DNA from 3 places in the Kribbella sp. NPDC026596 genome. Region 1 is predicted to be linked to each of the others. Evidence: riboswitches for the same ligand, from Rfam matches in the RefSeq annotation. Region 1 holds a riboswitch; each other region holds the start of a gene.
The links. Region 1 has a riboswitch for cobalamin ahead of AB0E63_RS36390 (ribonucleoside-diphosphate reductase subunit alpha). Riboswitches for the same ligand answer to the same signal wherever they lie in the genome.
Positions count from the first base shown of each region.

Region 2: linked by a shared signal. The riboswitch ahead of cobN (cobaltochelatase subunit CobN) and the one ahead of AB0E63_RS36390 (ribonucleoside-diphosphate reductase subunit alpha) in region 1 are both predicted to bind cobalamin.
Region 3: linked by a shared signal. The riboswitch ahead of AB0E63_RS06000 (SCO2322 family protein) and the one ahead of AB0E63_RS36390 (ribonucleoside-diphosphate reductase subunit alpha) in region 1 are both predicted to bind cobalamin.

Region 1 is NZ_JBEZYF010000064.1:28,336-32,151, forward strand. Features, by position in the region: gene AB0E63_RS36390 (ribonucleoside-diphosphate reductase subunit alpha) at 1-1,760, opposite strand, end outside; cobalamin riboswitch at 1,896-2,052, opposite strand; gene AB0E63_RS36395 (DinB family protein) at 2,113-2,706, opposite strand; gene AB0E63_RS36400 (Fic family protein) at 2,782-3,816, opposite strand, start outside.
Region 2 is NZ_JBEZYF010000082.1:6,102-9,917, reverse strand. Features, by position in the region: gene cobN (cobaltochelatase subunit CobN) at 1-1,909, opposite strand, end outside; cobalamin riboswitch at 1,941-2,080, opposite strand; gene AB0E63_RS40300 (vanadium-dependent haloperoxidase) at 2,348-3,499, shown strand; gene AB0E63_RS40295 (DUF3500 domain-containing protein) at 3,528-3,816, opposite strand, start outside.
Region 3 is NZ_JBEZYF010000005.1:161,953-165,768, forward strand. Features, by position in the region: gene AB0E63_RS05980 (PspA/IM30 family protein) at 1-169, opposite strand, end outside; gene AB0E63_RS05985 (DUF3043 domain-containing protein) at 333-920, shown strand; gene AB0E63_RS05990 (aldo/keto reductase family protein) at 981-1,991, shown strand; gene AB0E63_RS05995 (hypothetical protein) at 1,988-2,197, shown strand; cobalamin riboswitch at 2,185-2,317, shown strand; gene AB0E63_RS06000 (SCO2322 family protein) at 2,409-3,116, shown strand; gene AB0E63_RS06005 (CbiQ family ECF transporter T component) at 3,117-3,816, shown strand, end outside.

The DNA of each region.
Region 1 (3,816 bases):
GTCGTGTTGAGCGTGATCTCGGTGCACAGGTTCGACGAGTGGACGACGCCGTCATGCTGCTGCGGCGAGCGCAGGTTGCAGGCGTCCTTGAACGTGATCCACGGGTGACCGGTCTCGAACAGCACGGTCAGCATCCGGCGCCACAGGTCGACGGCCTTGACCCGCTTGAACACGTGGATCTCACCACGGTCGGCGGCTTCCTCGTACCCGACGTAGGCCTCGGCGAACGCGGCGCCGTACAGGTCGTGCAGATCCGGGACCTCGTTGGGGGAGAACAACGTCCACTCGCCACCCGCCTCGACGCGCTGCAGGAACAGGTCCGGCACCCAGTTCGCCGTGTTCATGTCGTGCGTACGCCGACGCTCGTCACCGGTGTTCTTCCGGAGATCGAGGAACTCCTCGACATCGATGTGCCACGTCTCCAGATACGCACACACCGCGCCCTTCCGTTTTCCGCCCTGATTCACGGCTACGGCGGTGTCGTTGGCGATCTTCAGGAACGGTACGACGCCTTGCGACTCACCGTTGGTGCCGCGGATCTTGGCGCCGATGCCGCGTATCGGGGTCCAGTCGTTGCCGAGACCGCCGGAGTACTTCGCGAGCAGCGCGTTGTTGCGGATGCCGTGGAAGATGCCGGCCAGGTCGTCGTCGACCGTGGTCAGGAAGCACGACGACAGCTGCGGCCGGGTGGTGCCGGAGTTGAACAGGGTCGGCGTGGACGACATGAAGCGGAACGAGCTGAGCAGCTCGTAGAACTGGATCGCGCGCGCCTCCCGGTCGTCCTCGCGCAGCGCCATCCCCATCGCAACCCGGAGGAAGAACGCCTGCGGCAGCTCGAAGCGGGCCTTGTCGATGTGCAGCAGATACCGGTCGTACAGCGTCTGCAGGCCGAGGAAGGTGAAGTCCAGATCGCGCTCGGGCTGGATCGCGGCGGCGAGCCGGGCCAGGTCGAAGGTGGCCAGCGCGGGGTCGAGCTGTCCGGCCTCGATGCCGACCTGGATGTAGCGCGGGAAATAGTCCGCGTACGCCTCGGTCATGTCGGCCTGGCTGGCCTGCCGGGGCTCGCCGTGGACGCGGCCGAGTGCCTCGCGCCGGATCTGGTCCAGCAGCAGCCGGGACGCGGCGAAGCTGTACTGCGGCTCGGTCTCGACGTAGGACCGGGCGGCCATCACCAGCGCGAGCTCGACCTCGTGCTGCGCGATGCCGTCGTAGCAGGAGCCGAGGGTTTCGTCGAGGATCAACTCGGGGTCGACCGCGTCGAGCCCCTCGGCCGCCTCGGCGACGACCACCCGCAGTCGGTCGGTGTCGAGCGGCGCCCGGCTGCCGTCGGCCGCGCGGACCGTCAGAGTGGGCTTCTCGGTGACCCCGGCCGGGTCCGCGGGCGTGCGGGCCTTGGTCCGTTCCTCCCGATAGAGGACGTACGCGCGGGCGACCTGGTGCTCACCGGCGCGCATCAGCGCCAGCTCGACCTGGTCCTGGATGTCTTCGACCTGGACGCTGCGCCGGGCGTCACCGCGGCTGGTCAGGGCGCCTACGACCCGGCCGGTCAGGTCGGCCACCAGGTCACGGACCCGGTGGGTGGCGCCGGCCTCGGCGCCCTCGACCGCGAGGAAGGCCTTGCTCACGGCAACCGAGATCTTGCTGGGGTCGAAGGCGGTGCTACTCCCGTCGCGGCGGACGACGGTGAGTTGGTGGTGCTGATCGGCCGAGCCGTCCGGTCCGGTCTGATCAGCGGTCCGGGATGAGGAAGCGATAGTCACAGATGCTCTCTCCACGCGAGAATCGGAGGCCCTCGACCATTGCGCGGGCAGGCGCACGACGACACGGCCGCACCGGCCGGGAACACTGCCGTCACGCCCTGCGACCCACCCGCGAGGTCTCGGACCGCGTGCACCGGCGGTGCACGCGCCGGTGGCAGGTATCCGGACTCGCGGAAGGTCTCCGCTCACCGTTGCGGGGCAGCTCCGGACTTGCACCGGATTCCCCTGTTGCCTCGGCGTGACCCACATCTTGTGGTGCCGACCACTCCGAACCACCAGCAGTAGTGATGCTAGGCGGCGGGATCTAGATCTTGTGGTAGCGCCACGCCGCGTGTCGCACATCTTGTGGTTCTCAGGCCGCGACCGCATACAGATCCTGAAGCGTCATGATCTCCGAGCCGTGGTGGATGAGCTCGCGGTTGAGCCGGAGCACGACGTGGCCGAACGGCTCACCCGCGTCCAGCTCGGTCGCCTGGCTCAGGCCGACCGTCATCACCTGCTCCTCGTCCAGCGCGGCGATCGACTCCTGCCAGGCGTCCACCCAATGCGTCAGCCAGGCCACCGCATCCCGCGCGTTGCCGTGCAGCGTGATGTCGGCCCGGCCTTGCCGGCTCTCGCCGAACGTCCACTCCCAACGCTCGAAGAAGGTCTCGGTCAGATGGGCGATCAGCCAGGCGATCGTGCGTGGGCCGCGATGGTCCGGCTCGTCCTGCCACTGCGCCACCCACTCCCCGGATCCGAGTGATCGGAACCGGCCGGCGTAGTGCCGCCGGACGACGGTCAGGGCCTCGCTGCTCGGTCGCCAGAAGTACTGCTCGTCGGTCAGCTGGGCGAGCCGGCCGGACAACACCATCCAGCTGAAGCCGAGCTGGCCTCGCACCATCGCCATCGCTGATGGGCGGTGCAGGATGTCCCAGTCGAACGGCTCCGGCATCACGGTTCTCACGCTCCCCGTCAGGCGCCTCGATTTGAGACGCGATCGAACATGTGTTCGAATTGTGTCTCGACGGGGAGGAGAAAGTCAATGCGGATGGTGTGTTGGTTCTGGCCTCGACGGAACGGGTCTGCTAGGCGGTTCGATCCGGGTATCGGCCGCCGGGCTGGCGAAGCGCCGCTCGAGCAACGTGAAGGCGTCGATCAGTTCCGGGGCTTCGTAGACACGGTTCCGGCGGCCGTCGGTGACCTCGCGGAGGACCTTCGCCTCGACCAGCTTCGCCAGTCCCTGGTTGGCGGCCTGCTGAGACCGATCGATGAGCTGCGCGGCCGCGGCGAGGGTGAGGACCGGGGCCGCCGGCAGTGCTTCGATCAACAGGTCGGTCGCAGATCCCGCGCGGACGGGTGTCGCCCGCTCGCGCCACGCGGTCTTGAGGTCCGTGGCGGTCTGCTCGAAGCGAGCAGCCTCCGCGGTCGCATGACTGCACGCCATCGCGAACATGCTCAGCCATGGGTTCGCCGCCGACCGCGCCTTGGCGGTGGTCGCCCGCCCGACGTAGCGGAAGTCGGTCAGGGCCTCGATGTACTGCCCCGCGTGCGTGGCGAGCGACAACGACACCGGTGGCACGGTCCGCGAGACCAGGCCGTCGGCCCGCAGGATCAAGTGAATCAATGCACGGCCGGTCCGACCGTTGCCATCGGCAAATGGATGGATGGTCTCGAACTGGGCGTGGGCGATCGCGGTCTTGGCCAGCACCGGCAGGCGGGACTCGCGGACGAACGTCATGAGGTCGGCGAGGAGGTCAGGGATCAGATGGGCCGGCGGCGGGACGTAGTACGCCTCGGCGGGGGAGCGGCCGCCGATCCAGTTCTGCAGGTAGCGGATCTCCCCGCCGACGTCGGGGGTGGGGGACTGGGCCATCAGTCGCCGGTGTGCTTGCAGCAGGTGGTCGACCTCGAGATTGTCGCCGGCCTGGACGGATTCGGTCACCCAGGTCATCGCGTCGACTGCCCCGAGCACCTCCTCGGCGGTGACGTCACCGGGTCCGCTGCCGGCGCGATCACGGAGTACGTCGGCCTTGAGCAGGCGGCGCGCGCCGACCACCAGTCCTTCGATCTGGGA
Region 2 (3,816 bases), on a different contig from region 1:
CGTGATGCAGTTGCGCCGCCTGGATCAGCGTCCAGATCTGCGCCCGGAGCGTCGGCACCTTCTCCGGATCCAGCGCCGACACGGTCGCATACTCGTCGAGCAGGTACTCCAGCTTGGCCATCTCGCCGTACGTCTCCGCGCGCGCCATCGGCGGCACCAGGTGGTCGACGACGGTCGCGTGCGCGCGCCGTTTGGCCTGCGTCCCCTCGCCAGGGTCGTTGACGATGAACGGATAGACCATCGGCAGGTTCCCGAGGACGGCGTCCGGCGCGCAGTCGGCCGCCATCCCGATACCCTTGCCCGGCAGCCATTCGAGCGTCCCGTGCTTACCCAGATGTACGACGGCGTGCGCGCCGAAGCCACCCTCCTCCGCCGGAGCCTCGAGCCAGCGGTACGCCGCCAGGTAGTGGTGCGAGGGCGCCATGTCCGGGTCGTGGTAGATCGCCACCGGGTTCTCGCCGAAGCCACGCGGCGGCTGGATCATCAGCACCACGTTCCCGAACCGCAGCGCCGCCAGCGCGATCGCGGGTTCGTCACCGGACGTGTCGACGTACAGCGAACCGGGCGCCGCGCCCCAGGCCTCGGTCATTGCCTCGCGCAACGATTCCGGCGCCCGCCCGAACCACTGCGCGTAGACCGACAGCGGGATCTTGGCGACCGCCGACTCCAGCTGCTCGTCGGTCAGCCATTCGACGTCGTGACCACCGGCCGCGATCAGCCGATGGATCAACCCGTCGGCACCGTCCGCCCCTTGCAGCTCGCTGAGGTCGAGCCCGCCGAGGTCGTACCCGGCCTGCTCCAGCTGCCCGAGCAGGACGACCGCCGAGGCCGGCGTGTCCAGACCGACCGCATTCCCGATCCGCGCGTGCTTGGTCGGGTACGACGACAGCACCAGAGCGAGCCGCTTGTCCGCAGTCGGCACGTGGCGGAGGCGAGCGTGCGCGACTGCGATCCCGGCCAGCCGGGCACACCGCTCCGGGTCCGGCGCGTACCGGGCCAGTCCGTCGGCGTCGTACGACTTGAACGAGAACGGGATCGTGATCAGGCGCCCGTCGAACTCCGGGATCGCGACCTGGGTCGCCGCGTCCAGCGGGCTGATCGCGGCGTCACTGGCCAGCCACTGCTCGCGGGTCGACGTCAGCGCGAGGCCCTGGATCAGTGGGATGTCGAGGGACGCGAGCGCGCCGGCGTCCCAGGCGTCGTCCGAACCGCCGGCACTCGCGTTGGCCGCGACGGATCCACCGGCGGCGAGCAGCGTCGTGACCAGGACATCGCACTTGCGCAGGAGCTCGAACAGCTCGGCGTTCTCGGACGACGTCGGATCGAGTCCGCGCAGGGTGCCGCAGTACACCGGCAGCGGCTGCGCGCCCGCCTCCGCGGCGGCGGTGGCGAGGGTGTCGACGAAGGCGGTGTTGCCGGAGATCTCGTGCGCGCGGTAGTACACGATCCCGACCACCGGCCGGTCGTCCTCGACGTACCCCCCACGCACGCCGTACGCCGGAAGTGCGCGAGGCGGCTCGAACTCGTCGCCTGTCAGGAGCAGCGTGTCGCGCAGGAAGCCGGCGAGGTTGCGCAGGTTCTCGGAGCCGCCCTCGCGGAGATAGGCCAGTGCCTCGGTCACCGCCCCCGCGGGCACGGTCGACAGCGACATCAGCTCGGCGTCGGGCGCGGCCTCACCGCTGACCACCACGACCGGCTTGCCGGACGCGACGACCGCGTCGAGCCCTTCCTCCCAGGCGCGCCGCCCGCCGAGCAGGCGAACCACGACAACCTCGGCGGCGTCGAGCAGAGGAGTCAGGTCGTCGAGCTCCAGCCGGGCCGGGTTGGCGACCGCCCAGCCCGCACCCGCCTCGGCAGCGGCAAGCAGGTCGGTGTCGGCGGTCGAGAGCAGCAGCAGGTTGGCAGGCACGCCCAGTCCTTCCTCGGGGTGTCCACGCCCCGGACGGAGGTACGACGGCGGCAGTTCCTGACTTCCCCATGAGGGTTCACAGTGGCGGGACCGTCCCGGACTCACACCGGGTTCCTGCTGATGCCGTCGATGACGAGCCGACTCTAGCCGACCGACGTCCCGGCCCACTGGGCACAGGCCTCGCCGTTGACCCGACGCGGCATCAGGTGTAGGCCGGAATGCTAAGGGTTTGTACTGCGGACGCCCTCTCGGCGTCGCACGGCAACGTCTTCTTCAGCGCAAGCCGTCACTCAGGCTTCACCTGAAGGAGGCAATCATGCGCTTGAAGGTCTGGAGATTCCTGGTCGTCGTGCTGACGGCCGGCCTCGCCGCTCCTGCCCTCACCGCCGCGCCTAGTCAGGCAGGCGGCAGCCACTCGAACCCGGCGGTGATCACCCAGTGGAACGCGATCGCCGGCGGACGATCTACACCGAGAACGCCAGCCCGGTCCCGGTGGGGAGTCTGTACTTCGGCTTCGTTTCGCTGGCCGTGTACGACGCGGTGGTGGCCATCGAGGGCCGCTACCAGCCGTACCTGAAGCAACCGAAGGTCCGCGGCAAGGCGTCGTCGGAGGCGGCGGCCGCGACGGCGGCGTACGACGTGTTGCGGTACTACTTCCCGGCCTCGGCGGCGAACCTCGCCACCGACTATGCCGCGTCGCTCGGCAGCATCGCCGACGGCCGCGCCAAGGTTCGCGGAACCGAGGTTGGCCGGCACGCAGCCGCGAACCTGATCCGAGCGCGACAGAACGACGGCAGGGGCGCGAACATCCAACTGACGGTGACGCCTGCTCCGGGAGTCTGGCGCCCGACACCTGACGCCTTCGCGCCGATGCTCGCCCCGTGGCTCGGCTTCGTCGTACCGCTGGCACTCCGATCGCCGACGCAGTTCCGGCTGCCCGGGCCGGACCCGATCACGTCGAAGGCCTATGCCCGGGACTTCGCGGAGGTGAAGGCCAAGGGCGCGCTGGTCGGATCCACCCGGACCGCGTTCCAGACCGAGACAGCGCTGTTCTGGAACGCCAACGCGGTGCTGCAGTACGAGACGGCACTTCGCGACCAGGTCACCGCGCGGGGGATGGACATCGTCACCAGCGCCCGGGCGTTCGCCCTGCTCAGCACGAGCATCGCCGATGCGCTGATTGCCTGCTGGCGAAGCAAGTACGACTACGCCTACTGGCGCCCGATCACCGCGATCCGGCTGGCCGACACCGACCGGAACCCGGCGACGAAAGCCGACCCCACCTGGATGTCGCTACTGCAAACGCCGCCCTATCCGGACTACGTCAGCGGGCACGCCTCCGGAACCGGGGCCGCAACCGGAGTGTTCAGCTATTTGTTCAGCGCCCGGTCCCTCGATCTGGACATCTCCTCGTCGGTGACCATGACGACTCGGCACTACGACAGCGCCGCGGCCCTCGATGCCGAGACCATGAACGCCAGGATCTGGCTCGGCTTCCACTTCCGGAAGGCCATGACCGACGCCAGCCGCCTCGGTCACCGCACCGCCACGTGGACGATCAACCACGAGTTCCGGCCGCTCCACAGCTGAGCGTCAGCCCGAAGCGCCGTGCGCCGCGTCAGCGGTGCGCGGCGTAGTGGGCGGCGAGGAGGTCGATCCCCCAGTCGTTGCGAACGTCACGCCAGACTGAGTGGATGTGGTTGGCGTCGTCCTGAGTGTTGTCGTACTCGGCGAGGAAGGTGGGGCCGGCGATCGAGTAGTAGTGGCGGTGGCCGACGCCGGGTTCGGTCTCGCCGGCCCAGGCGAAGGTCAGGCGCTCGATGCCCTGGTCGGTGATGTCCTGCCAGGTCTGCAACCCGATCGGTCCGGCGGCGCGGCCGACGTACTGGCCGATCAGGAGGCTGAGG
Region 3 (3,816 bases), on a different contig from region 1:
CCCGCTTGCGGCTGGTGGCCACGTCGGCCACGCCCCGCCGTACCTTCTGCAGCAGCTCCAGCTGCTTCTGATACGAGTAGTCAAGGGTTTCGCGAGGATCCTCGGCCTTGTCCAGGGCGGAGTTCGCCTTGGCCTTGAAGATCGTCGACATCCGCCTGAAGATGCTCATCGATATCCGTACCCCTTCTGTGCCGGCGTGACGACCCGGCGTGCGTCAACCACCCTATGTCCCTATGGGTCACCACACCATCAGGACCGGCCCCGATAAAGTGGTACCCAGGTCCGGGGACCACCCCGAGTCGACCTGCCCTGCCGAATGAGGTTCAGACCCCGTGTTCCGTCGTACCAAGTCTGAGACAGCTACCACCGTACCCGCCGACCCCCAGGGCAAGCCGGGCGGTAAGGGACGCCCCACGCCGACCCGCAAGGAGGCGGAGGCCGCCCGCAAGGCCGCGCTGAAGAAGCCGCGCAACCGCAGGGAGGCCTCGGCGTACCGGCGGGAGAAGGTCCGGACCGAGCGGTCCAAGATGCAGGACGCCATGCGCACCGGCGACGACCGGTACCTGCCGGCCGCCGACAAAGGCCCGGTCCGGCGGTTCGCCCGCGACTACGTGGACGCCCGCTACTCGGTGATGGAGTTCGCGCTGCCGATCCTGCTGGTGGTGTCCCTGATCGGCGTGGTCTTCTCCCGGCAGTTCCTCTGGCTGGCCGGCGTGGTCAACCTGCTCTTCCTGGCGATGATCCTGCTGATCGCGCTGGACTGGTTCCTGCTCTCGGCCGGGCTGCGCCGGGCGGTGACGGTGAAGTTCCCGAAGGAGTCCACCAAGGGCCTCGGGTTCTACGCGGTCCGCCGGACCATGCAGATGCGCCGCTGGCGACTGCCCAAGCCCATGGTCAAGCGCGGCGAGAAGCCGTCCTGATCCTCGGTACGACGGGCGCCGGGACGGTGCCCACCGCCCGGGGACAGTAGGGTCAGGGGTATGGACTTCCGCTATCTCGGCAACAGTGGTTTGAAGGTCAGCGAGATCTCGTACGGGAACTGGCTCACGCACGGGTCCCAGGTGGAGAACGAACAGGCCAAGGCCTGTGTGCGGGCGGCCCTGGAGGCCGGCATCACCACGTTCGACATCGCCGACACCTACGCCAACACCAAGGCCGAGTCGGTCCTCGGCGAGGCGCTGGAGGGTGAGCGGCGCGAGTCGCTGGAGATCTTCACCAAGGTCTACTGGCCGACCGGTCCGTTCGGACCGAACGACACCGGCCTGTCCCGCAAGCACATCCACGAGTCGATCAACGCCTCCCTGAAGCGGCTGAAGACCGACTACGTCGACCTCTACCAGGCGCACCGGTTCGACACCGAGACGCCGCTGGAGGAGACGATGGAGGCCTTCGCCGACGTCGTCCGGTCCGGCAAGGCGCTGTACATCGGCGTGTCCGAGTGGACCGCCGAGCAGCTGCAGGAGGGCCACCGGCTGGCCCGGGAGCTGCGCATCCCGTTCGTCTCGAACCAGCCGCAGTACAGCATGCTCTGGCGGGTGATCGAGGCCGAGGTGGTGCCGGCCTCGGAGGAGCTCGGCATCGGCCAGGTGGTGTTCTCACCGATCGCGCAGGGCGTGCTCACCGGCAAGTACCTGCCCGGTCAGCAGCCACCGGAAGGTTCGCGGGCCACCGACGCGAACGGCGCCAACATGATCAAGCGGTTCCTCAACGACGACGTGCTGAGCCGCGTGCAGGAGCTGAAGCCGCTCGCGGACGAGGCCGGCCTGGCGCTGTCTCAGCTCGCCATCGCCTGGGTGCTGCAGAACCCGAACGTCTCGTCGGCCATCATCGGCGCGTCCCGCCCCGAGCAGGTCGTGGAGAACGTGAAGGCCTCCGGTGTGAAGCTCGAGGAAGCCCTGCTCAAGCGGATCGACGAGGTCCTCGGCGGGATCGTCGAGCGCGACCCGGCCAAGACCGCGCAGAACTCGCCGCAGACCCGGCCCGGCTCATGAGCTGGAGCTGGCGGTTCGAGACCGCGAGCGGCGCCCTGGTCGACCCGGGTGAGGTCGGCGGGGCGGAGTTCTCCGCTCAGGGTGACGCGGAGAGCTGGCTCGGTGAGAGCTGGCGGGACCTGGCCGAGCGTGGCGTCGGCCAGGTGTACCTGCTGGAGGACGGCCGGGAAGTCTACGGCCCGATGAGTCTGTCCTCCGCAGAGTAGGCTTCGGTCGAACCACTCCTGCGTGCACAGGGAAGCCGGTCCGAGTCCGGCGCTGACCCGCAACCGTAGGCCACCTCAGGTGGCGAGCCGGAACACTGTGCCGCAGGGAGACAGGCTCAACTACCCGCCGTGGTCCGCGGGTGGAGCCCCTACCCTGCCGGAGCAGGCGGGACCTCCTCCACCGGGCCATGAGCCCGATAGAGGACACGAGATGACTGCACACCGGACCGTACGACTGGTCCTCGCCACGCTGGCGGGTCTCCTGCTGGCTGGGACCGTCGCCACCACCGCCCAGGCCGAGGACGGCTATCGCTTCTGGGGCTACTACCAGTGGAGCTCAGGCCAGTGGGCCTTCTCCCAGAAGGGCGCTGACGCCGTCGTCCCAGCCGACGGGGCGGTGGAGGGCTGGCGGTACGCCGTCGGCGGTGCGAAGCCCCGCGTGCCGCGCGCAGCCGGCGACTTCGAAGCCATCTGTGGCAAGACACCGGCGGAGACCGGCAAGAAGCGCGTGGCTCTGGTCGTCGACCCCGGTACGCCGGAGGACGCGGTCAGCGGTGAGACTCCGGGACAGGCCACCGGCACCTGCGTGGTCACGGACACCCAGGCGAACGGCGCCAAGATCCTCGCGGCGGTCGCGCCGGTGCGGATCGAGAAGGGCCTGACCTGCGGCATCGCGGGCTATCCGGCCAAGGGCTGCGGGGATCAGGTGAAAAGCATCCAGGTCCCGGCCACCGACGCCCCCGTGACGCTGCAGATCGGTGCCGCGGTCGGCTCGACCGCGGTGACCTCTCCGGCCTCCTCCTCCTCTGACGACGGCGGTGATGGTGCGCCGTGGAGCGGGATCATCATCGCCGCTGTGGTCGTGCTCGCCCTGGCCGGCGGTGGTCTGGCCCTCAACCGCCGGCGCACCGCCAAGTAAGTGCGTACTGTCCATCAACTGACGCTGCCCCGGGCACTCCACCCGGGGGCCTGGTGGCTGTGGGCGCTCGGCATGGCCGTGGCGGCCAGCCGTACGCGGAACCCGGTGCTGCTCGTGCTGATCCTCGCAGTCACCGGATTCGTGGTGGCCGCCCGCCGCTCCGACGCTGCCTGGGCCAGCAGCTACACCGCGTTCCTCAAACTGGGTCTGGTGGTCATCGGCGTCCGCGTGGTGCTGCAGGCACTGCTCTCCACCCGTTCGCAGGGGAACACGGTGCTGTTCATCCTGCCGCAGATCCCCTTGCCTGACTGGGCAAACGGGGTCAAGCTCGGCGGCGAGGTCACCCTCGAGGCACTGCTGACCGCGCTGTACGACGGCTTTCAGCTGGCGGTCATGCTCTGCTGCATCGGTGCGGCCAACTCACTGGCCAGTCCGCGGCGGCTGCTCAAGTCGTTGCCCGGGGCCCTCTACGAGATGGGCGTGGCTTGCGTGGTCGCGCTGACGTTCGCACCACAGTTGGTGACGGACGCCCGCCGGATCCGCGCCGCCCGTCGCCTCCGCGGCCGCACTCGCGGCTCCTTCCGTACGACAGCCATGCCGGTGCTGGAGGGTGCCTTGGACAGGTCGGTGGAGCTCGCCGCCGCGATGGACTCTCGCGGCTACGGGCGTACGGCGCAGGTCCCCCGGGCGCAGCGCCGTA